4 regions of the Streptomyces sp. ActVer genome follow, and region 2 is predicted to be linked to each of the others. Evidence: riboswitches for the same ligand, from Rfam matches in the RefSeq annotation. Region 2 holds a riboswitch; each other region holds the start of a gene.
The links. A riboswitch is a leader RNA that binds a small molecule or an ion and turns the genes downstream of it on or off. The one in region 2 is predicted to bind cyclic di-AMP.
Positions count from the first base shown of each region.

Region 1 (5,712 bases), on a different contig from region 2:
CGTGGCCCGCCTTCCGGTCGGCAACCTCCGCCTGCACCCCGTCGGCGCCATCACCGGCGCCGACCTGCGCCTGGACCTGTGGAACGCCGAGGTCACCGGAACGGTCACCACGGACAAGGGCACCATCGCACTGCGCGCGCTGGTCCACAACGACCGGACGCTGCTGCTCGTCACCGCACGCGCGAGCGCGGGCGAGCGCGACTTCCGGTGGGAGTTCGTCCCCTCGCCCGCCGTCAGCCCGCGCATCGTCCGCGAGGACCCTCCGGCGGGCCTGGAGCCCAACCCCGCTCCGGTGACCACACGCGAGCCGGACGGCACGGGCGTCGTCGTCCAGTCACTGGTCGCCGGCGGCCGGACCGTCACCGTCCACAGGGAACGCCGACACGGCGACGAGCGCGCGTACGTCCTGGCCGTCGCCCACTCCCATCCCGGTACCGACGCCGAGGGACGGGCGAGATCGGCGGTCCGCAAGGCATCGGCGCTGCCCGTGTCCAGCCTGCTGCGCACCCATCGTGCGTGGTGGCACCGCTTCTACCGCAAGAGCTTCCTCTCCGTCCCCGACGAGATGCTGCAGAGCTTCTACTGGATCCAGCTCTACAAGCTCGCCTCAGCCGCCCGCGAGGACGCGCCGATCATGGCGACCACCGGACCCTGGCTGGAGTCCACGCCCTGGCCCGCCGTGTGGTGGAACCTCAACGTCCAGTTGGAGTACTGGGCGGTGCACGGCTCCAACCACCTTGAGCTGGACGCCGTTCCGCGCACCCTCGCCGAGAACACCGACACGCTCGTCGGCGGCCTGCGCCCCGAGTACCGGTCCGACTCGGCGGGCCTGCGCCGCGCCACCGACGCCACCTGTGACACCAGCGGCACCGTCGCCGTCCCGGGCGTCGGCGCCAACCCGGAGATCGGCAACCTGCCCTGGGCGCTGCACAACGTCTGGCTGACCTACCGCCACACCATGGACCGGGGCGTCCTGGAGGACGTCCTCTACCCGCTGCTGCGCCGAAGCACCAACTACTACCTGCACTTCCTGTACGAGGGCGACGACGGCAGACTGCATCTGCCGCCGACCCACTCGCCCGAGTACGGCAACGCCCCCGACTGCAACTACGACCTGGCACTGCTGCGTTGGAGCTGCGCGACCCTGCTGGAGACCACCGAACTGCTCGGCGTACGGGACGAGCTGGCGCCCAAGTGGCGCGAGGTGCTGGCGAAGCTGACCGACTACCCGGTGGACGGGAACGGCTTCATGATCGGCGCGGGCGTCCCCTTCGCCAAGTCCCACAGGCACTACTCCCACATGCTCTCCGTCTACCCTCTCCACCTCGTCAACTGGGAACAGCCCGAGCACCGGGACCTGATCGAACGGTCGCTGAACCACTGGATCGGCTTCGAGGGCGCCCTGCGCGGCTACAGCTTCACCGGCGCCGCCTCCATCACCGCCCAGATGGGCCGGGGCGACGACGCGCTGACGTACTTACGCGAGCTGGTCGACCGCTTCGTACAGCCCAACACCATGTACTACGAGGCGGGTCCGGTCGTCGAGACACCGCTGTCCGCCGCGCAGAGCCTGCACGACATGCTCTGCCAGAGCTGGGGCGACACGATCCGCGTCTTCCCGGCCGTCCCGGGTGCCTGGCGGGACGTCACGCTGCACGACTTCCGCACCCAGGGCGCGTTCCTCGTCAGCGCCGTCCGCCGGGGCGGCACCACCCGCTGGGTCCGCGTACGCAGCCTCGCCGGGGAGCCCTGCCGGGTACGCCACTCCCTGCGCGGGCGTCTCACGGTCGCCGGGGTCGGCGGCCCCGCACCCGCCTGGCGCGACCTGGGCGACGGCGTCGTCGAACTGGACCTGGCACGCGACGCGGAGGCGGTGATCCACCCGGCGGGCTCGCGGCCCGACCTGCGGATCGCCCCGGTGGAGGTGACCGTGCCCGCCGACCCGTGGGGACTGCCGGAACCGCCGCAGAGCGGAACCGTCACCCGGCTCGACCTCACCGGACACTTCGACAACGACGGCATCACCACCGAGATGTACTACGGCGACGGGGACTTCGACGGCACCGGCCGTACGTACCCCATGGCCCAACTCCCGCAGACCGGGCAGACGACGGACAACGGCATCGCCTTCCTCTTCACCAACGGCAGCGAGGGAACGAACAACAACCTCGTGGCGGCAGGGCAGGAGATCACCGTCTCGCAGGGCGCGCAACGGGCGTTCACGAAGCTGCACGTGCTGGGCTCGGGCGACACGGCGGCCGTGACCGTCCCCGCGGTGGTCCGGTACGCCGACGGAACGAGCGAGGCCGCGCCGATCGCGCTGACCAACTGGCTGGCGTCCGGCCCCGAGTTCGGCGAGACCGAGGCGGTGATCACCGGTCAGATCCACTCGCGCACCGGGCCGTCGGCCACCAAGGCGGCCGTCTTCCACCAGGTGATCGAGCTCGACGCGCGCAAGCAGCTCACCGCGATCACCCTGACCACGCCCTCGGGGTCGTCCAGGGCCCATGTCTTCGCCCTCTCGCTGGAGCAGTAGTCGGGAGGGGCGGAAGCAGCAGGATCGGCGAACCGTGAGAAGTCGTCGAAGTCCGGCGATGTCTCGACCCGGTACGACGAAGGTCACAGTTATATATCGGACACTTCGCCCTTCAATCTTCACACGAGGTGCACATGTTGGCTAAGTTGACGGACAGGACGCACGACTCCCTCCGGTGAACCTCGCCGGGTCGCGCGGCCTCCGCCGAATCCGGTGGCCCTCGCGGCGACCGGAACCGGGGACCCAACCGAACTTTGGGGTGAATCGGCCCAACCGCCCGACAGGGCAAGGGCCGTAGGGCATACCTTCCGGATTCCTCGCCCGAACCCGACAGCTAACTCGGTAGGCGGAGCACGGAAGGAGTACGGCTCCCATCGCGCCGGAACGAACCCCGCGCCCCGGAGGCAGCAACCTCCCGGGCATACCCCGGCCCGCCCTCGCGACGGCGGCCGCCACCTCAGTGGACCTCTACTCCTCGGCCGGCGGTTCCTCGCCCGCATCGCCGGCAAGAGGGGACGACGGGCCCAGTCGCGAAGAGGTCCAGCAGCGGATCAGCAGCCTCTACGACCAGGCGGAGACCGTCAGCGGGAACTACAACGCGACCCGGGCGATGAACTCGGGGCGGCCGCGCGAGCGTATGGCACCCGGGCCCGACACGGGGCGTGAGCGTGCCGACACGGTCGCCGCCGCCGATCCCGTTCTGAGCGACCGCGCCAAGCAGTGGTTCGACGTGGGGCGTTCGCAACTGGGGCCCCTCATTCCCGCCGTGCTGCCGCCCGACAGGACGCCGGACCGCGGCCCGGCCGCGACGCGGCCCAAGAGCCCCGGTGACCGTCCGGCCGACCGGTCACCCGACCGCTCGCCCGACCGTGCGCTGGAAGGGGCGGGCAAACCCCTCCTGGAGCTGACCGCCGGACCCGGCACCGCGACAACCGCCCGACCCGTGGCGGAGTTGACCGCAGGACCCATCGCCGCGCTGCCGGCCGTGCCGCAGGCGCGACAGGAGGCCACCGCGATCCTGCCCGCGACCGCAGCCGATCCGCGGCAGTCGCTGAAGACCTCCAAACAGCGGAACCAGAGCAAGCTCGCGAAGGCCCGTGAGCTGCTCTCCGCGCACACCGCCCGGCGGAGCGCGCCGGTGGCGGCCATCGAACCCCCTCCGGCGGAGACCGTCTGGGCCACCACCGAGGGGCAGGGCTACCGCCAGGCCGAGGCCGAATGGTGGCAGCCGCAGGCGCAGCCGCTGTCGGCCGGTTTCGGCATGGAACCGGCCGTCGACGCCCTGGGCGGCCCGGACCTGACGTTCGGCATGGGGCTGCCCGCTGCTCCGGCCCCGACTCCGGCAGTCGCTCCGTCAATCGCTCCGGCTCCGTCGATCGGCATGGATCTGCCCATGGGCCCGGACCTGTCGTTCGGTATGGCTCCGCCCATCGACACCCGTACGCCGATCGGCACGGGCCTGCCCATCGGTTCGGACGGCGCCGCGAACCCGGGGTACGGCACTCCGACCCCCGGCTACGGCGTTGCGACCTCGGCATACAGCGGTGGGTCGACCCCGGGATACGCCGGACCGACCCCCGGATACGGCGGGAAGGCCGCGACAGCCGTCGACTTCGCCCGTGAGCAGATCGGCAAGCCCTGTGTCTGGGGAGCGATGGGGCCGGGCTCGTACGACTGCTCAAGCCTCACCCAGGCGGCCTGGAAAGCGGCCGGGGTCGCACTCCCGCGTACCGTGAACGATCAGGCGACCGCCGGTATGGCGGTCCCCCTCTCCGACATCCGTCTCGGCGACCTGGTCCTCTTCCACGGACACGTCGGCCACGTCGGCATCTACAGCGGCAACGGCATGATGGTCCACGCGCCGAGCCCGGGGGCGGCCATCCGCGAGGAGTCGATCCACTGGGCCGGCGAGCCGGCGATCCACAGCGTGATCCGGCCTGCCTGACCCGGAGCCGTACCTGACCCGGAGGCCGTATCGGAACGCGCGCGAGGCGCCGACCGATACGGCCCCTGATCGTCTCGTGACGGAGACGGCCGGTCCGCGGTCGGGTCAGCCCGCGTCGAGCGCGACGGCGATGTCGGTGATGGGTATCGGGAACGGGTACACGTCGGTCGTGGCTCCGGTGAGTACGTCGACGGTGTAGAGCGTCGTCGTCGAGGCACCGGCCGGGGTGAGGGCGGCGAAGGCCGTGTTCGAGATGGTCTTGCCCGCGCTCAGGTCGCTGAAGATGTCGAAGCCCGCGTTGGCACCGGCGTCGAAGCCGAGCGAACCGGTCGCGACCAGCAGGCCGTTGGCGGGCGGTGACTGGATGACGACCTGGTCCGAGGTCGTGTTGATGTCGAACAGCGTGGTCGCGGTGGCCGAGTTGAGGTCGTTGTTGGTGTAGGCGGCGCCGGTGACGCCGCGGGTCGTCGCCCCGTCCGTGGTCAGCGGGGTGTTCGTGGCGGTGCTGCTGTTGGCGAGGTTGTGCGCCAGGTTCTGACCGGTGTCGCTGATGATCCGGAGCCGGTCGGCCGCGGGGTTGAAGTCGACACCGAAGTTCGTGCCCTGCAACGGGACGCTGAGCTGCGAGACCTTGGTGACCTGCACGTCCGGGACGGCGGGCGGGGTCTTGACCGTGTAGACGCCGCCCTGGTTGCCGACGGCGTACATCAGACCGTTCTGTACGCGGAAGTCGATCCCGATGACCGCGGTGTCGCCGACGAGCCCGTTGATGACCCTGAACCAGTTGAGCACGTCGGGTCTGTCGGTGGTGAAATACGCCATCAGCCTGCCGTCGGCCGAGATGCCGAACGCCGGCAGGCTGGGTGTCGCCGCGTGGCTGGTGCCCGGGGTCGCCACGACGAGTGCCGCCATGGCGGACGCGGCCGCGACCGCCGTGGCCATCTTCTTCCTGAGCCCTGCTTTCATCGCTTCTTCCCTCTCGGTCGGCGTGAGCTTGAGCGTGGATGTGAGCGCGAGCGCGTACTGGGGCAGAGGTATTGCCGCCTGGTCCGCCAGGCCGGATCGACAGGCGGCGACGGCAAGCTATGGGGCAGGACTGGACATCCACTGGACGGTGGTTGAACGGCTGGACGGTTGAACGGAGGGGCTCCGCGGGTTCACGGGCCCGATGTGGTCGACGACGCGGTGGCTGTCACCCGCGGCCCCAGGGCCCGGCGGGCGCGCTCGGCGC
Region 1 covers NZ_JAPWHT010000173.1:12,119-17,830, reverse strand. Annotated here, with positions in the region: gene O3Q52_RS26420 (Tat pathway signal sequence domain protein) at 1-2,536, shown strand, start outside; cyclic di-AMP (ydaO/yuaA leader) riboswitch at 2,729-2,901, shown strand; gene O3Q52_RS26415 (C40 family peptidase) at 2,997-4,481, shown strand; gene O3Q52_RS26410 (DUF4394 domain-containing protein) at 4,587-5,447, opposite strand; gene O3Q52_RS26405 (tetratricopeptide repeat protein) at 5,639-5,712, opposite strand, start outside.
Region 1: it holds a riboswitch for cyclic di-AMP, as region 2 does, so the genes downstream of both, O3Q52_RS26415 (C40 family peptidase) here and O3Q52_RS24775 (C40 family peptidase) in region 2, are expected to answer to the same signal.

Region 2 (5,712 bases):
CACCGATGCCCGAACGGCTTGAACTCCCCCGCTCTCTTCACTTGATCCCTGCCCGTAACCCCTGCCGGTTCGCCGGCCCGCTCACGCCACGCGCGTGGCCCCCGCGAAGGGCATCTCGTCGATCGGCGCCACCCGCACCGGTGCCGACGGACTGGGCGCGTGGACCATCTGCCCGTTGCCCACGTACAGCCCCACATGGCTGATGCCCGAGTAGAAGAACACCAGGTCGCCGGGGCGCAGTTCGGACCGCGACACCCGCGGGCCCGCGTTGATCTGCGCGTACGTCGTGCGGGGCAGCGAGATCCCCGCGGCGCGGTACGCGGCCTGCATCAGCCCCGAGCAGTCGAAGGCGTCGGGCCCGGTGGCGCCCCACACGTACGGGCTGCCGAGTTTCCCGTACGCATACGAAATGGCGCTCGCCGCCCTGGAGTTGGGGGCCGTGGCCGACGAACCCGCGCCGGCGCCCAGGTCGCGCGGGCCCGCGGCGGAACGTGAGGCGCGCGCGGTGTCCGCGTCGTCGGCGCCGATACGGGCCCGGTCCGCGTCCGACAGCCGTGACAGCAGGTCCCGTGCCTCTCCCAGTTTCCCGGTGACGGTCGTCTTGTGCCGCTTCAGCTCCGCCTGCCGTTCCTTGAGCGAGGTGAGTTCCACGTGGGCGGCCCCGCGCAACTGCTCGATCTCGCGCAGCTGTCGGCGCACGCGCGACACGTTCGAGGCCTGCCTGCTGCCGGCCCGCTCGGCGAACGCGGCGCCGTCCAGGTACTGGTCGGGATCGGAGGAGAGCATGAGCCCCAGTGCGGGGTCGACGCCGCCGTCCCGGTACTGCGCGGCGGCCAGTGAACCGAGCGCGGCCCGCTCGGAGTTGAGCCGTTCGGTCCTGCGCGCTGCCTCGTCCTGGAGGGTGTCGAGGCGGCCCCGCGTCTTCGTCGACCTCTCCTTCGCGCCGTTGTACTTCTCGGTGGCGACCTCCGCCTCCTGGTACAACTTGTCGACCTTCGCCTTGACCTGAGCGGGTGTCAGCTCCGGGGCGGCGGTTCCCGTCCCCTCGAACCCGGTCGCGCTCGCCGCGCCCGCCAGCGCGATGGTGAAGGCGGTGCGGGCCGTACTGCCGCCGACTGAGCGCTGTCTCGGCTTGCGGTGCGCTGCCACGTGCGATCCACGTCCTTCCGTACGCCGCCGAGGCGTTTGTGCGGCCGCGGCGGCGGCCCTCAGGGGCCGGTTGCACGTCCGGCGGCGGCCCGCACAGGGGGAGCGGGCCGCCGCCGGACCCTTCTCGGCGGTGGTGTCCGGATGCCGCCCCTGACCCGGGCGGTGGTGGGGAGCCGGCCACCTGGTGAAGGACGCTAAACCTGGGACCGCGGCGGGGGTAACGGCATGTACGGAAGTGGTGGGACTCGGACATGACCTGACCGGGTACGACCACGATCCGGGCCCGGGCCCGCCGACTTGACGTGGTGCGGTGACCGATACGCGGATTGTGGGGAAACGAGCGGCGAACCGGTGCTATGGGCTCCGCCGGGTTGTGGCGCGGGAGCTGCGCGGGGCCCGTGGGGCCGACGGGGCCCGCCTGTGCGTAGGGCAGGCGGGGCCGGGTGTGCGGGGCGGGGGGCGGTGTGCGGTGGTACGGAGCCGTTTGGCTAGTGTCCGGGCTCATGGACGTACTCATTCATGTCTTCGTCGCCCTGCACATCATCGGCATCGCATCCCTCCTCGGCGGCTTTCTCACGCAGATGAAGGCCATGAGTGACGGCACGGCCCGCTTCAGCCCCGCCATGCTCCACGGCGCGCTGACCATGCTGGTCACCGGCGCGATCCTGGTCGGCCTCAACCAGGCCGACGACCAGACCGTCAACAACGTCAAGATCGGCGTGAAGCTCGCCCTGCTGGTCGTGATCCTCGGCCTCGTGTACGTGAAACGGGACGAGGAGAAGGTCGAGAACAGCCTGTTCGGCCTGGTGGGCGGGCTGACCACGGCGAACATCTTCATCGCGGTGCTCTGGACCTGAGCGGGGACCCGAGTGGGCACCTGAGTGGAAACAGCTTCCTGTTTCCACTCAGGTCGACGAGAAGCGCCTCACGCCGGGCGCACCACGCTGTGGATCGGCATGTAGTAGATCGACTCCTCGCGGACGTACGCCCCCGGCTTGGGCGCGTGGATCATCATGCCGTCGCCGATGTAGATGCCGACGTGGCTGATGTCGTCGTAGAAGAAGACCAGGTCACCGGGCTGGGCGCTGTTCACGGAGACCGTCGTGCCGGCGTTGACCTGGTCCCAGGTGGTGCGCGGGAGGGTGACGCCGGCGGCCTTCCAGGCTGCCTGGGTGAGACCGGAGCAGTCGTACGAGCCGGGGCCGCTCGCGCCCCAGACGTACGGCTTGCCGATCTGGGCGCGGGCGAAGGCGAGCGCCTTGTCGGCCTTGGCGGTGTAGGTGGCGGAGCCGGAGCCGGAGCCGGAGGTCCCTGAGGTGCTCCCGGAGCCCGTGGAGGCCCCGGTGTCCTGCGCGGCCTCCTGGCGCCGCCGCTCGGCGTCGGCCGCCTGCTGCCGGGCCAGCTCGTCCGCCTTGCGCTGGGCCTCTTCCTGCTTCTGCCGCTCGATCGCGGCGAGCCGCGCCTTCTCCTCGACGGTCAGCTTCGAGAGGAGGTCGCGCGCCGCGGCGAGCTTCCGCTGGACGTCCGCCTTGGACGTCTTCAGTGAACTCTGCGTCCTGGTGAGCGTCTCCAGGCTCTCGGACGCCTCCCGCCGCTTCTCCGTCGTGGCGGTCTGCTGCGTCACGTAGTCGTCGACGGACTGCTTCTGGCGGCTGGTGAGCCGGTCCATCAGCTGGGTCTGGTCGAAGTAGTCCTGCGGGTTGTCCGCGAGGAGGAGGGAGGCGGTGTCGGGGGCGGCGGCCCCGGTGCGGTACTGCGCGGCGGCGAACGTACCGAGCTCCTCGCGCGCGTCGTTGAGCCTCTCCGTGCGGCGCGCCACGTCGTCGAGCAGGGTGTCGACACGCTTCTTCTGCTTGGTGGTCTTCTCCTTGGCCGCGTTGTACTTCTCGCTGGCCGTCTCCGCCTGGCGGTAGAGGTCGCCGACCTTCTTCTCGACTTCCTCCAGGCTCGGCCTGGGCTCCTCGGAGGGCGACGCGTTCGCCGTCTGGGAGAGGAGGGCCACCGAGGTCAGGGCCGCGGTGGCGAGGGCCGGAGTCCGTATGCCCACGGGACTGGGGGGCCGGGACCTGCGGTGTGGCGCCACGAGGGCGTCTCCTTCCGTCGTCCGCCTACCGAGTTAGCTGTCGGGTTCGGGCGGGTGCTCCGGAAGGTTTGCCCTACGGTCCGTTTCCCCGAAGGGAGTTGGACCGATTCACCCCAAGGTCGGTGGGTCCCCGGCTCCGTCGGCCACGAGGGCCTACCGGACTCGGCGGAGGCCGCTCGGCCCGGCGTGTTCGCCGGTGCGGGTCGTGCGGCCCACATAAAATTTAGCTAACTCGTGTGGCCCCTGTGAAGTTTGATGTGCGATATGCCCGATACATTTTCGTGACCTTAGCCTTGGGCTCGACTCGACCTGGTCAATTCGGATGGGTGTGGCCCGAGTTGTCCACTCGATGAAGTCCGGCCCGCTGGAGTGCCCCTTTGGGCAGTGCCCCTTTAGGGGCGCGGGGAACTGCGCGACAAGCCACAAGGAACCCGCACCCGCGATACGGCCCCCAGGGACTTCCGGTGAAGCCGCAGGTCGGCCACCTGATCGCGGACCGCTACAAGCCCCCACCGGAGGGTGACGGAACCCGAGGTGGGCGGCCACGGAAACCCGCACCCCCGCGGAGCGAGCCCGCGGAGTTTCAAGGGCGGCGGCACGCTGTCAGTGGGGGCGCCTAGACTCGGAGAGCGATGAGCAGCCTCTTTGATGACAGCTTCCTGGCGGACCTCAAGCCCTCACGGGCCCACGAGGAGGAGCCCCCGCCGCCGCCCGAGGACGAGGCGCCGGAGTCGGAGCCGGTTCCGGACGATTTGTTCGGCGGCCGCTTCGACGTGCCTCCGAGTCGGGACGGGTACTACCGCGACGGCGCGCCCCGGCCGCACGTGGACCCGGCCGCGCTCCTGGACGGGCTGAACGAGAACCAGCGCGCGGCGGTGGTCCACCACGGCTCGCCGCTGCTCATCGTGGCCGGCGCGGGCTCCGGCAAGACCCGTGTGCTCACGCACCGGATCGCCCACCTGCTGGGCGAGCGCAAGGTGCACCCGGGCCAGATCCTCGCGATCACCTTCACGAACAAGGCCGCGGGCGAGATGAAGGAGCGCGTCGAGCAGCTCGTCGGCCCCCGGGCCAACGCGATGTGGGTGATGACCTTCCACAGCGCGTGCGTACGGATCCTGCGGCGGGAGTCGAAGCAGCTCGGCTTCACCTCCTCCTTCTCGATCTACGACGCCGCCGACAGCAAGCGCCTCATGGCCCTGGTCTGCCGTGACCTGGACCTCGACCCCAAGCGCTTCCCGCCCAAGTCGTTCAGCGCCAAGATCTCGAACCTGAAGAACGAGCTGATCGACGAGGAGGACTTCGCCGCCCAGGCGGCTGGGGGCACCTCCCAGACGGAGTCTGGGGGAGGCTTCGAGAAGACCCTCGCCCAGGCCTACGCGATGTACCAGTTCCGCCTGCGCGAGGCGAACGCGCTGGACTTCGACGACCTGATCATGACGACGGTCAACCTCCTGCGCGCCTTCCCGGACGTCGCCGAGCACTACCGCCGCCGCTTCCGGCACGTCCTGGTCGACGAGTACCAGGACACGAACCACGCGCAGTACGCCCTCGTGCGCGAGCTCGTCGGTACCTCCGAGCACCCGGTCGACGTACCGCCGAGCGAGCACGACCTCCCGCCGGCCGAGCTGTGCGTGGTGGGCGACGCCGACCAGTCGATCTACGCCTTCCGCGGTGCGACCATCCGCAACATCCTCCAGTTCGAGGAGGACTACCCGAACGCGACGACGATCCTGCTGGAGCAGAACTACCGCTCGACGCAGACGATCCTCACCGCCGCCAACGCGGTCATCGAGCGCAACGAATCGCGCCGCCCCAAGAACCTGTGGACCAACGCGGGCGCGGGCGCCCAGATCACCGGCTATGTCGCCGACACCGAGCACGACGAGGCCCAGTTCGTCGCCGACGAGATCGACCGCCTCACGGACGCGGGCGACGCGAAGGCGGGCGACGTCGCCGTCTTCTACCGTACGAACGCGCAGTCCCGTGTCTTCGAAGAGGTCTTCATCCGCGTCGGCCTGCCCTACAAGGTCGTCGGCGGCGTCCGCTTCTACGAGCGCAAGGAGGTCCGGGACGTCCTCGCGTACCTGCGCGTGCTCGCGAACCCCGAGGACTCCGTACCGCTGCGCCGCATTCTCAATGTCCCCAAGCGCGGCATCGGCGACCGCGCCGAGGCGATGATCGACGCGCTCTCCCAGCGCGAGAAGATCAGCTTCCCGCAGGCGCTGCGCCGCGTCGACGAGGCGTACGGCATGGCGTCCCGCTCGACGAACGCAGTCAAGCGGTTCAACACGCTGATGGAGGACCTCCGCACGATCGTCGAGTCGGGCGCCGGCCCGGCGACGGTCCTGGAAGCGGTTCTCGAACGGACCGGCTACCTCGCCGAGTTGCAGGCCTCGACCGACCCGCAGGACGAGACCCGCATCGAGAACCTCCAGGAACTGGCCGCCGTGGCCCTGGAGTTCGAGCAGGAGGCCGGCGAG
Region 2 covers NZ_JAPWHT010000156.1:8,857-14,568, forward strand. Annotated here, with positions in the region: gene O3Q52_RS24765 (C40 family peptidase) at 82-1,149, opposite strand; gene O3Q52_RS24770 (hypothetical protein) at 1,653-2,006, shown strand; gene O3Q52_RS24775 (C40 family peptidase) at 2,075-3,232, opposite strand; cyclic di-AMP (ydaO/yuaA leader) riboswitch at 3,239-3,410, opposite strand; gene pcrA (DNA helicase PcrA) at 3,865-5,712, shown strand, end outside.

Region 3 (5,712 bases), on a different contig from region 2:
CGTACCGGCCCTGCTCGAATACCTGCCCTACCGCCTGACCGACTGGACGGCCCCGCGCGACTGGCAGCGCCACCCCTGGTACGCGGGGCACGGCTATGTCTCCGTACGCGTGGACATCCGGGGGCACGGGAACTCCGAGGGCATGCCCGGGGACGAGTACTCGGCGACGGAGCTGGCCGACGGGGTCGAGGTCGTCAACTGGCTCGCCGCCCAGCCCTGGTGCTCGGGCAAGGTCGGCATGTTCGGCATCTCCTGGGGCGGCTTCAACTCCCTCCAGATCGCGGCCCTCGCGCCCGAGCCGCTCAAGGCGGTCGTCACCGTCTGCTCGACGGACGACCGCTATGACAACGACGTGCACTACATGGGTGGTTCCGTGCTCGCCGTCGACATGCACGCGTGGGCGGCGACCATGCTCGCGTTCGTCTCCCGCCCGCCGGATCCGCTGTACGCGGGCGAGGTCTGGCACGACCTGTGGGTCAAACGACTGGAGACCGTCGATCCGTTCCTGCACACCTGGCTGGCGCACCAGACGAGGGACGACCACTGGCGCCGCGGCAGCGTGTGCGAGGACTACTCGGCGATCCGGGCGGCGGTCCTCGCGGTCGGCGGCCGGCACGACCCGTACCGGGACACGGTCCTGCGCCTGGTGGAACACCTCCCCGCGGACCGCGTACGGGGGATCGTCGGGCCGTGGTCGCACCAGTACCCCGACCGGGGGCTGCCGCCCGGCCCGGCGATCGGTTTCCTCCAGGAGACGCTGCGCTGGTGGGACCACTGGCTCAAGGACACGGAGACCGGGATCATGTCCGAGCCGCTCCTGCGCTCGTACGTCAGCGACTCCCACCCGCCCGCCACGGTGTACCCGACGCTGCCGGGCCGCTGGGTGGGCGATCCGGCCTGGCCCTCTCCCCTGGTGGCCCCGGTGACGTACGCCCTTCAGGGCGAGCCCGTGGTGGTGCGGTCCCCTCAGCACACGGGGGTGGACGCGGGCCGCTTCTTCCCCTTCGGCAACGACGCGGACCTGCCTCCCGACCAGCGGGACGAGGACGCGAGATCGGCGTGCTTCGACTTCGAGGTCCCGGAGGAGATCTGGGTACTGGGCCGCCCGCGCGTGCGCCTGAGGCTCACCATGGAGGCGACACGTGGACAAGTAGTGGCCCGAATCTGCGACGTGACCCCCGACGGCTCCTCGACCCTCGTCACCCGGGGCGTCCTGAACCTGTCAGCCCGTCACGGCCGCGACCAGGTGGTTCCGTGGAAACCGGGCTCTACGGAGGATGTGGTTTTCGACCTGAACGCGATCGGCCGCGCCTTCCCTCCGGGCCATCGCGTCCGTCTCGCCGTCTCCTCCGCGTACTGGCCGTGGATCTGGCCCCAGCCGGGTTCGGAGGCGGGCTTCACCCTCACCCCTTCGGGCAGCGCACTGGAACTCCCGCTCCGCGCACAGGAGTCGGACCCGTCCATCTCCTTCGAGGAGCCGGAGCAGGCGGAGCCCATGGGGGTCAACTTCCCCGCGACGCTGGACGAGCCGCGCCCCGAGCGTCTCGTCGTGCGCGATGTCGCCAAGGGCGAGTGGCGTCTGGAGGTGGACCCGGGCTACGGAGGCACCCGTGTGTATCCCGACGGCCTCGAATTCACCGAGGAGGCCCTGGACACGTACACGATCGTCGAGTCGGACCCGCTGTCGGCCCGCGCCCGCTCGGACTGGTTCGTCCGGCTGCACCGGCCGGACCTGCCGTGGGACGCGAGCGTCGAGGCGCACTCCGAAACCACCTGCGACGAGGCGGACTTCATCACCTCGAACGAGGTGATCTGCAAGGACGGTGACGAGGTGGTGTTCCACCGCACCTGGGAGAAAAGGATTCCGCGGACCGCGGGGTGAACTCGTACGCTCCCCGAATGACGGCGAAGGCGTACGTGGACCCCACGACCGCAAACGCGTATGTAGGGACCCCATGACCGCATACGCCTATGTGGGGCCCGAAGACATAAGGGAGGCCGTCCGGCCCGGCGGGGGCGGTGCCCGGATCCGGACCCCGGCCGACCTCGACGCCTTCCTGTCCGCCCGCCCCGCCGACGAACTCGACGAGCCGTTCACCTTCGTCGTCGACGCCTCCCTGACCCTGCTCCTGGCCCCGCGCCGCTCCGAGCACGTGGCCTGCGCGGACGGGAAACCGGTGTGCGCCGCCGGGGAGTTGGGCTTTGCGCGGACCTCGTCCGGCTGGGCGGTCACGTACGCCAGCAACCAGTCCACCGGCTACTGCCCCGACCCCGAGTCGTGGCGGTCGCTCGCGGCGGCCCTCACCCGCGCGGGCATCGACCGCACCGGCGCCCACACCGTCGGCTACACCCACCCGATCACCTACCGCCGCTGCCCGTCCTGCGCCGGGTGGAACTCCGTACAGGACGCCCATTTCGTATGTGCCCTCTGCGACGCCGATCTCCCGGCCGACCACCGCACCGGCCCGACGGACCTCGCGCTCCTCGCCGACGAGGAGGGCAACTCGGTCAGGATCACGGTCCTCGGCCGGCACCCGCGAATGGTGGCGGGCCTCGCGGCCGAGATCGTCGTGGAGACGCCTTTCGTCCGTGGCCGCCTCGAACTCGCTCTGTGGCGCCGCCGACTTGAGGCCTGGGGGCACGCCCTGGACGCCGCATTCGACCGCGGCGAGGACATCGCGTGGATGACGGTGGAGCGAGGACCGTCGATTTCCATTCGGCTCACGGGAGAACGGGATTGCCCCGAGGTGATCGTGGAGGACGACACGATTTCCATGGCCACGGTGTGCGTTCCCGTCGATCTTCCCCGGAACTGGATCGACAGCCACCGACAGAAACTGCGTGACGTACTGACTCTCTGGAACCCAGAAGGCTGACCCTCCGGGACCCTGAAGAGCAGTGAGAACGTTTCTGGACAAGTAGCCTCTTATGCCGACTGGGCGGACATCCAGGCTCCGCCCGACTTGCCCGTATTAGGCACCTAGCGCACCTAATTCCCCACCTGCGCACGTGAATTGGGTCACGTCCGCCCGGGACGGCCACTTTGCCGAGCCGGTCGATTCACCTTTGCTCAAGGCAAGTTGAACTTCACCTTCCGAATGGATCAAGAATTCCCATCTGCCCCGAACAGGCAAATGACATCTCCATGTGAATTCTGGGCTTGTTCACGGCATGTGCTCTCGCATACGTTCACGTCACTCCGGATGGACCGCCTAATCCTGCCGCCGCCCGGAGATCCCAACCACCCATTCACTCGCGTACGGCAGGAGCGGGGGACCCAGGTAGGCCGCCGGTCCGGATTCCGGAACGGCTCGGGGTGAAGCCGCGTGCAGCATGCGGCCGGGCAGCTCCCGCCCGAACCCGACAGCTCACCTCGCAGGCGTCGGAGAGGAAACGCGCCATGGCCGCACGAGGCAAGCACCGCCGCCCCAGAATGAACACCCTCACGCGTGGCATCGTCGCCGCGGGAACCGGCGGAGCCGCGCTCGCGCTCCCCATCGTGGGCGCGACCGGCGCCCAGGCCGCACAGCCGACGCAGGCCGCCCAGGCCGCACCGGCCGCGGTCCCGCAGGTCTCGCTCGTCACGTACAAGGTGGTCTCGGGCGACACCCTGACCAAGATCGCCAAGAAGCACTCCACGAGCGGCGGCTGGCAGAACCTGTACAAGGCCAACCGCGCGGTCATCGGCGACGACCCGGCGGTCATCCGCCCCGGCCTCAAGCTGACAGTCGGCACGAAAAACGCCCGAACCTCCGCAAAGACGGCCACTGCGACCAAGGCGTCCACCGCGTCCGCCGTCACCCCCGCCGCCGCGAAGACGTACACGAACGACCTCGACGGCTGGATCAGGGAGTCGCTGGACATCATGGCCCAGCAGGGCATCCCCGGGTCGTACGACGGCATCTACCGCAACATCATGCGCGAGTCGTCGGGCAACCCGCAGGCCATGAACAACTGGGACTCCAACGCCGCGGCCGGTACGCCGTCGAAGGGGCTCCTCCAGACCATCGACCCGACCTTCAACGCCTACCACGTGGCCGGCACCTCGATGGACCCCTTCGACCCGGTCGCCAACATCACGGCGGCATGCAACTACGCCGCCGCGAGGTACGGCTCGATCGACAACGTCTTCGGGGCCTACTGAGCGGGCCGGTATCGGGCCGACCGATGCCGGACGTACTGGTGCCGGACGTGCTGGTGCCGGGTGTGCCCGCGGCGAGGGAGACCGACCTCTCCGCGGGCCGCCCGGCTTTCTCCTGACGCAGAACCCTGACGCAGAACTAGGACCGCGGGCCGAAGAGCCGTTCCAGTACCACCGCGATGCCGTCCTCCTCGTTCGACAGGGTCACCTCGTCGGCCACCGCCCGGAGTTCGGGGTGGGCGTTGGCCATCGCGACGCCGTGGGCCGCCCAGTCGAACATCGGGATGTCGTTGGGCATGTCACCGAAAGCGATCGTCGTGGCGGGAGTGAGGCCGAGGTGTTCGGCCGCCAGGGCGAGACCCGTCGCCTTGGTCACGCCACATGGCTGGAGTTCGACTGTGCCGGGGCCGGACATCGTGACCGTGGCGAGGGAACCGACCGCTCCGCGGGCCGCGGACGCCAACTCGTCGTCGGACAGCAGGGGATGGCGCAGCAGCACCTTGCTGATGGGTTCCGTCCAGAGGTCGTCGCGGCGCAGGACACGTACCGCGGGGAGCGTCGGGTGCGGCATCTCGTACCCCGGCTCGATGAGCGTGAGTCCGTCGACACCGTCCTGGTCGACCGCGGCGTACACGTCCCCGACCTCCGCCTCGATCTTGCCGAGCGCCGTCTCGGCCAGCTCGCGGTCGAGGGTGACCGACCAGACCATGCGCTCGGCGCCGGCGTCGTACAACTGCGCTCCCTGACCGCACACCGCCAGTCCCTGGCTGCCCAGTTCGTCCAGCAGGGGGCGTACGCGCGGTGCCGGGCGCCCCGTCACCACAAGGTGCCTGGCACCTCTCCCGATTGCCATCGCCAGCGCGGCGCGTGACCTGTCCGAAAGAGTGTCGTCGCCTCGCAACAACGTCCCGTCCAGGTCAGTGGCGATGAGTGAATATGCAATCGGTGCGGCCATGATCAGAGAATACGGATCGAACGCCCCAACGACTCGACGGGAACCGGACGTCGTCCGGTATCTCGTCAGGCACAGGGGTCGTCACAGGCACCATCCGTCGGCCGCCCGGGGGCAAATCGCGGGCGAAGAGGAGCAGTTGGCCATGCCCTGCCTGCTCCCCCGCCCCCGGTCAACCGGCCCGTCGCCCGCCCCCGGGCCCCATCTCCCGGTGCCCGGCCTCGCCCCGTGGACGCGGCTCGCGCGCGGCCTTCGCGCCGCTCGGCGGCTTCGGCGACGCGTTGATGCGTACGCGCACGAAGCGGAGGTTCCGTTCAGCCGCGCGCCCCCACCAGATGCCGGACCAGCCTCGGTGAGGCGAACTCCGTCCCGCACACGAACCGCATCACGGGACCGTACGAAGCCGCCGCCGGCAGCCCCGTGAAGTACAGCCCGGGTACCGAGGACCTGAACCCGGCACCCAGCTTCGGTGTCCCCCGGCTCACCGCCAGTTCCGTACGCAGTTCGTGCCCGAGGAAGTCCATCGAGGCGAGGTCGACGCGGTATCCGGTCGCGGCGACGACGTGGTCCGCGGAGAGTTCCTCGACGCGTCCGTCGAGGGTCTGGACGGCGAGGGCCG
Region 3 covers NZ_JAPWHT010000073.1:7,456-13,167, forward strand. Annotated here, with positions in the region: gene O3Q52_RS14815 (CocE/NonD family hydrolase) at 1-1,882, shown strand, start outside; gene O3Q52_RS14820 (DUF5959 family protein) at 1,956-2,876, shown strand; cyclic di-AMP (ydaO/yuaA leader) riboswitch at 3,233-3,397, shown strand; gene O3Q52_RS14825 (LysM peptidoglycan-binding domain-containing protein) at 3,401-4,144, shown strand; gene O3Q52_RS14830 (HAD family hydrolase) at 4,281-5,096, opposite strand; gene O3Q52_RS14835 (NAD(P)-binding domain-containing protein) at 5,408-5,712, opposite strand, start outside.
Region 3: it holds a riboswitch for cyclic di-AMP, as region 2 does, so the genes downstream of both, O3Q52_RS14825 (LysM peptidoglycan-binding domain-containing protein) here and O3Q52_RS24775 (C40 family peptidase) in region 2, are expected to answer to the same signal.

Region 4 (5,712 bases), on a different contig from region 2:
ACGATCCGCGACGAACTCCCCGCGTACGCGATGGCGGGCTGGCTCACGGCACCGGAGCCGTACGTCCTCGGCTCGATGAAGGCACGGCGGCTGGCCCGCGAGTACGCCACGCACCACGGCGGTCGCGCGGCGGGCAGGGCGGTCGCGGAGTACGAGGCGTACGCGACGTCGCTGGCGTTCCTGCGCCACCGGGGCCGCAAGGGCCGCGCGGGCGCCGACTTCGTCGTACGGGAACGGGAGCTGCTCCACGAACTGTGGACGCGCCGAGAACCGGCCCGCCCGGCTCTCCTGTACGCGGCCCGGGCGACGGCTCCGGCACCGGTGGCACCGCAGTGGCAGGGCTACCCAGCGCCAACGCAGTACACGTACAACCCGTACCGCTCTTAATAGGCGCAGCCCCAAACCACAACACGAACCCAAGAGCGCAACCGCACCCCCACCCCAGACGAAACCCCACCCCCAGTCCCGCCCCGCCCCTCAGCCAGAAGCCGAGGTCAGCCTCCCCAACTCCCCCTCCGTGAGGACAAGCCCGGCCACCCCCAGCAACGCCGGAAGCTGCTCCACCGTACGAGCGCTGGCGATGGGCGCGACGACGGTCGGCCGGGACGCCAGCCAGGCCAGAGCCACGGTGGCGGCCTCGACCCCACGCTCCCGCGCGACCTCGTCGAGCGCGGCCAGCACCCGCGGCCCCCGCTCCGACTCCAGATGCGCACCCGCGGACCCGGCCCGCGCGCTGTCGACGACGGCACCCGCCCGGTACTTGCCGGTGAGGAGCCGAAGACGTTGCCGCCGAGGGAGAGCGGAAAAACTTCCAGGTCGGACGAACCCAGCTTGCGGAGAGAGGTCATGGGTGGGTCAACGGCCGTACCGGACGGCCGTATTCCGCACCCAGGAACCTCTCAGACCCTTCTTACGGGGTGAGCCCCTTGCCCCGCAGCCACGCCATCGGGTCGATGCCGTCGCCACCGCTGGTGTAGACCTCAAGGTGGAGGTGCGCCCCGGTGACGTTGCCGGTCGCGCCCACGCGGCCGATGACGTCACCCGTGCTGACCTTCTGCCCGGCGCTCACGCTGATCGACGACTGGTGGGCGAACCACAGCTCCGTACCGTCTTCGAGCTCCAGGATCGTGCGGTAGCCGTACGACCCGCTCCAGCCCGCTTCCTTGATCGTGCCGCTGGAAACGGCCTTGATCGGCGTACCCGTGGGAGAGGCGAAGTCCAGACCCGTGTGCTGGCCGGAGGACCACAGCGAGCCGGTCTGACCGTAGGTCGAGGTGATCGTGTACGAGGAGGTGGGCAGCGTGAACTGCTTGGCGAGCTCGGCGAGGCGCGCGGCCTCGGCCTTCTCCTTGGCCTCCTGGTCGGCCTTCTTCTTGGCGGCGGCGACCTTGGCCTCGGCGGCGTCCCTCTCCTTGGCGGCCAGCGTGGCTGCCTTCTTCGCGGCGGCGGCCTCGGCGGCCTCCTGGGCCTCGCGGTCCACCTGGTCCTGCTGCTGCTCGGCCTGGAGCATGATGCGGGCGCGCAGGGCCTCGCCGGCATCCGAGTTGCCCTGCTCGGCGTCGGCAGCGGTGAGGCCGACGGCGGTGATCGGGGTGCTGGAGCCCTCGGGGGCGTCGTCGTCCGAGAACGGCGAGCCGACGTTCGGCAGGTCGGGGATCGAGATCGACACCGGGGGCTTGCCGGTCTGCGCGGTGGCCATGCCACCCGCACCGACGGCGGCTATGACACCGACGCCCAGAACGGTCGAGCTACGGGCGAGTCCGCCGCCGCGCTGCTTGGCGACGCGGTGCCGGCCGCGGACCGGAAGGACGGTCTCCGCGCTGGGATTCCAGACCTCCCACGTCTCCTCGTCCTTACGAGCGCCGTAGGCGAATGTGTCGGGCTTCTTCTCACCCGAGGACTCACCCGTCAACTCATCCGGAACGAACGAGGGTGTGAGGGCAGACCGGTTGGACGCCACGTGGGCGCACTCCTTTCCTTCCTTCTCGCCTACCGGGTTAGCTGACGGGTTCGGAGCAGGAAGGTCTCCTACGCGCGTCAACCGCGGTGCGCTACACCGCGAAGACGAGCGATTCACCCCAAGTGATGGTTCCCCGGTTCCCTTGCGGGATTCGGCGCGTGCGCACGGAGCCGACTCTTGTGACGGCTGGGACGACCGCGCTGCGTTATCGAACGTTAATAGACCCGGGCACCGGATTCCAAGCTGTTCCTGATGATCGTTACGACCCTTGGCCCGGACTTACAGGTCACGAGCGGGGTAAATCGGGCGAGTTGATCGACATTCAGGAACAGGAGTCCTGTTGATGGTGCGTCAGCTGTTGAGCGGAGGGACGCCGTTCGACTACCAGCAGTGACATGGGTCTCCGAAAGAGCGACGCATCTCACGGCCGCCGCACTCACGACCGTCACGCAATCACCACGACCGTGCCCTCACGACTGCGCCCTCACGGCCGCCGCACCGCAAGCAGAGCCATGTCGTCGGTCGCCCCGCCCCCGGTGTGCCGCAGGACGTCGTCCAGTACCGCGGTGAGCAACGCGTCGGGCCCGGGAAAGACCCGCCCGGACAGCCGTCGCGCCGGATCGTAGAAGACGTCTCGCCGGTCCCGCGCCTCGGAGAGCCCGTCCGTGTGGAAGAGCAGCATGGCCCCGCCGGGGAACTCCTCCTCCTGTCCTCGGTCGGGCCAGGCCCCCAACTCCCCGGTCCCGAGCGGCAGCGCGGGCTCCGGCGCGGCGAGCGTACGTACCTCTCCGTCGCCGTACAGCAGGAGGGGCCCGGGGTGGCCGCGGTTCACGAGGCGTACGACCGGGGTGCCGTGCGGGATCTCGGCGAGCACGGCGGTGGTGAAGTCCTCGAAGACCGCGATGATGTCGCGCCGGACACCTTCGCGCGCGAGCGCCCGCTCCAGCCGCTGCGCGACCGCCTCCAGGCTGGCCTCCTGCTCGGCGGCCTCCCGGAAGGCCCCGATGAGTACGGCGACGACGCCGACCGCCCCCATGCCCTTGCCCCGTACGTCGCCCACGAGGAGCCGTACGCCGTGCGGGGTGTCCTGCACGGCGTACAGGTCGCCCCCGATGAACGCGCCCTCCTGCGCGGCCTCGTACCGTGCCGCGATCTCAAGACCGCCGATCCGCGCGGCCGGTTCGGGCAGTACGGCCCGCTGGGCGGCCTCCGCGATCTCGCGGGCGGTGGCGAGGCGCGCGTTGCCGCGTCCCACGAGCCGGTTGATGCCGACGGCGAGCACGGCGGCCGTGGCCACGGTGAGGACCTCTGTGACCGCACCCGCGTCGAAGGCGAACTTGAGATGCACGAGAGCCATGCCCACGGTCGCCGCGATTCCCGTCCACACCGTGGCGCCGAGCGAGAAGAGGGGTGCGGCGATGAGCACCGCGGCCGTGAAGAAGGGAGCCGCGGTGAAGTCCTGCGGGGTGAGGAGGTCGTAACAGACACCGGCGACGATCAGCAGCGCCGGCAGCACGCGGACGAGGGTGCGCTGGTACGAGGCGGTCCTCTCCACGGGCTCGACGTCCACGGGCTCGACCCGCACCGACTCCTGCTCCTCCACCTGTCCAGGCTTCCGGGAGCGGGGGTGGCGGGCGAGCGGACGAGGACCGGGCGGGTGAAGCCACCTGGGAACACCCGGGAAAGCGCCTGAAGAAAACACCCGGGAAAACACCTGAGGCCGGAATCCTTGATCGGATTCCGGCCTCGGGCCTTCAGTAGCGGGGACAGGATTTGAACCTGCGACCTCTGGGTTATGAGCCCAGCGAGCTACCGAGCTGCTCCACCCCGCGTCGTTAAGACCACTGTACGCCATCTGCGGGACCCGAAGCACACGCGTTAACTTCGCCCGCGCTTCACCGGGTGGTTTGGTACGAAAAATGACGATCGGCGATACGGGTCGGCCCTGCCCGTCGGCCGTACCGACGGGAAACGCGCCGGTCAGGCCAGATGACGGTTGGGGGCCTTCGCGTCGGCCTCGTACTCCGGGAGCACCAGGACGTCGGCGCCGGACGCGGCCAGCAGCCCGCTCCCGTCCGCGCCCGCCACGAAGGTGTCCGGCTCCCGCCAGGCGGTCACGACCCTGCGTACGCCCGCGTCGAGGATCAGCCGGGCGCAGGGCGCGGGCCGGGACGCGCGGCGGGCGCACGGCTCCAGGCTGCTGTAGACGGTGGCGGCCGCGAGCCGCGGATCACCCGGCTCGACCTTGGCGAGCGCGGCCTCCTCCGCGTGCGACACAGGGTCAGCCTCTCGGGAGTACCCCCGGGCCAGCTCCGTACCGTCGGCCGCGACGACGACCGCGCCGACGCTGAACGCGGTCCGCGAGGGCGGACACTCGGCGGCCAGTTCGCAGGCGAGCGCGAGCCATCGGTGGTCGGCGGCGGAGGGTACGTTCCCGGTGCCGGGCGCGGTGGGGACGTACCGCATGAGGACGACGTCCCCCACGGGCCGCGTCTCGACCAGCCGCAGCCGGTTGCGGGGGCCGCCCGGGTAGTCGCCGGGTCCGAACAGCCGGGGCGCGTCCGGCTCCCCCACGACGAGGGGCGCGAGGGCGAGCTGCAGTTCGTCGGCGAGGCCCTGGCTCAGAAGCTGGGTGTGGACGCGGCCGCCGCCCTCGACCATGAGCCGCCGTACGCCGCGGACGTCGTGAAGGTGGGTGAGTACGGCCCGCCAGTCGACGTCCGGGCCGACGGAGACGACATCGACGCCGAGCCCGCGCAACGCGTCACCGGCCTTGGCGGCCCCCTCGTCGGTCGTGTAGACGATCTTCTCGCCGCCCGTGGACCAGAAGTTGGCGTCGGGGTCGAGGTCGCCGCTGCCGCTGACGGTGACCTTCAGCGGGTACTCCGGCCGTCCGGCGGCGACCCGGGCCGCGCGGCGCTCGGCGGAGTTCACAAGGAGCCGGGGGTTGTCGGCGCGCAGGGTGCCCGCGCCGACGAGGATCGCGTCGGACTCGGCCCGTACCTCGTCGACCCGGTCGAAGTCGGCCGGTCCGGAGAGCAGCAGCCGTCCGGGGCCGGTGTCGTCCAGGCAGCCGTCGAGGGAGACGGCGGCGGACAACAGGACGTAGGGGTGAGGCATGGACGCGCTCGCTTTCGGGCTCTGGCGGGCTGTCGGGATGGCGGGCTCTTTCGGAGGCAGAGGCGGGGCTCGCCCAGACGGCGGGCCGGTGTCGCCCGGTCGCCGATCCGGGCTTGGTTCAAGTTTGAAACAAACCTACACTGGGGGCATGACGACCCGCTGGCTCACCCCCGAGGAGCAGCGCGCCTGGCGCGCCTACATCGCCGCCTCCCATCTCCTGGAGGACGCGATCGACCGGCAGCTCCAGCAGGAGGCCGGCATGCCGCACCTTTACTACTCCATCCTCGCCAACCTCTCCGAGGCGCCGGGCCGCAGTCTGCGCATGACGGACCTCGCGGAGAGCACGAAGATCACCCGCAGCCGGCTGACGTACGCGGTGACCCGCCTGGAGAAGGACGGGGCGGTACGCCGCGAGGACTGCCCCATGGACAAGCGGGGCAGCGTCGCGATCCTCACGGACGAGGGGATGGCCCTGCTGGAGCGCACGGCCCCCGGCCACGTCGAGACAGTCCGCGCGACGCTCTTCGACAAGCTCACGCCGGAGCAGGTGGGGCAGCTGGAGGAGATCTGTACGGAGATCGCGCGGGGCCTGGAGGGGGGCGACCCGCAGGCGGCCCCGGACGACGTCCCGT
Region 4 covers NZ_JAPWHT010000407.1:2,768-8,479, reverse strand. Annotated here, with positions in the region: gene O3Q52_RS41755 (PrsW family intramembrane metalloprotease) at 1-387, shown strand, start outside; partial or broken gene O3Q52_RS41750 (aldo/keto reductase) at 478-771, opposite strand; gene O3Q52_RS41745 (M23 family metallopeptidase) at 911-1,960, opposite strand; cyclic di-AMP (ydaO/yuaA leader) riboswitch at 1,972-2,127, opposite strand; gene O3Q52_RS41740 (PP2C family protein-serine/threonine phosphatase) at 2,445-3,563, opposite strand; tRNA gene O3Q52_RS41735 (tRNA-Met) at 3,719-3,792, opposite strand; gene O3Q52_RS41730 (dihydrofolate reductase family protein) at 3,941-5,080, opposite strand; gene O3Q52_RS41725 (MarR family winged helix-turn-helix transcriptional regulator) at 5,229-5,712, shown strand, end outside.
Region 4: it holds a riboswitch for cyclic di-AMP, as region 2 does, so the genes downstream of both, O3Q52_RS41745 (M23 family metallopeptidase) here and O3Q52_RS24775 (C40 family peptidase) in region 2, are expected to answer to the same signal.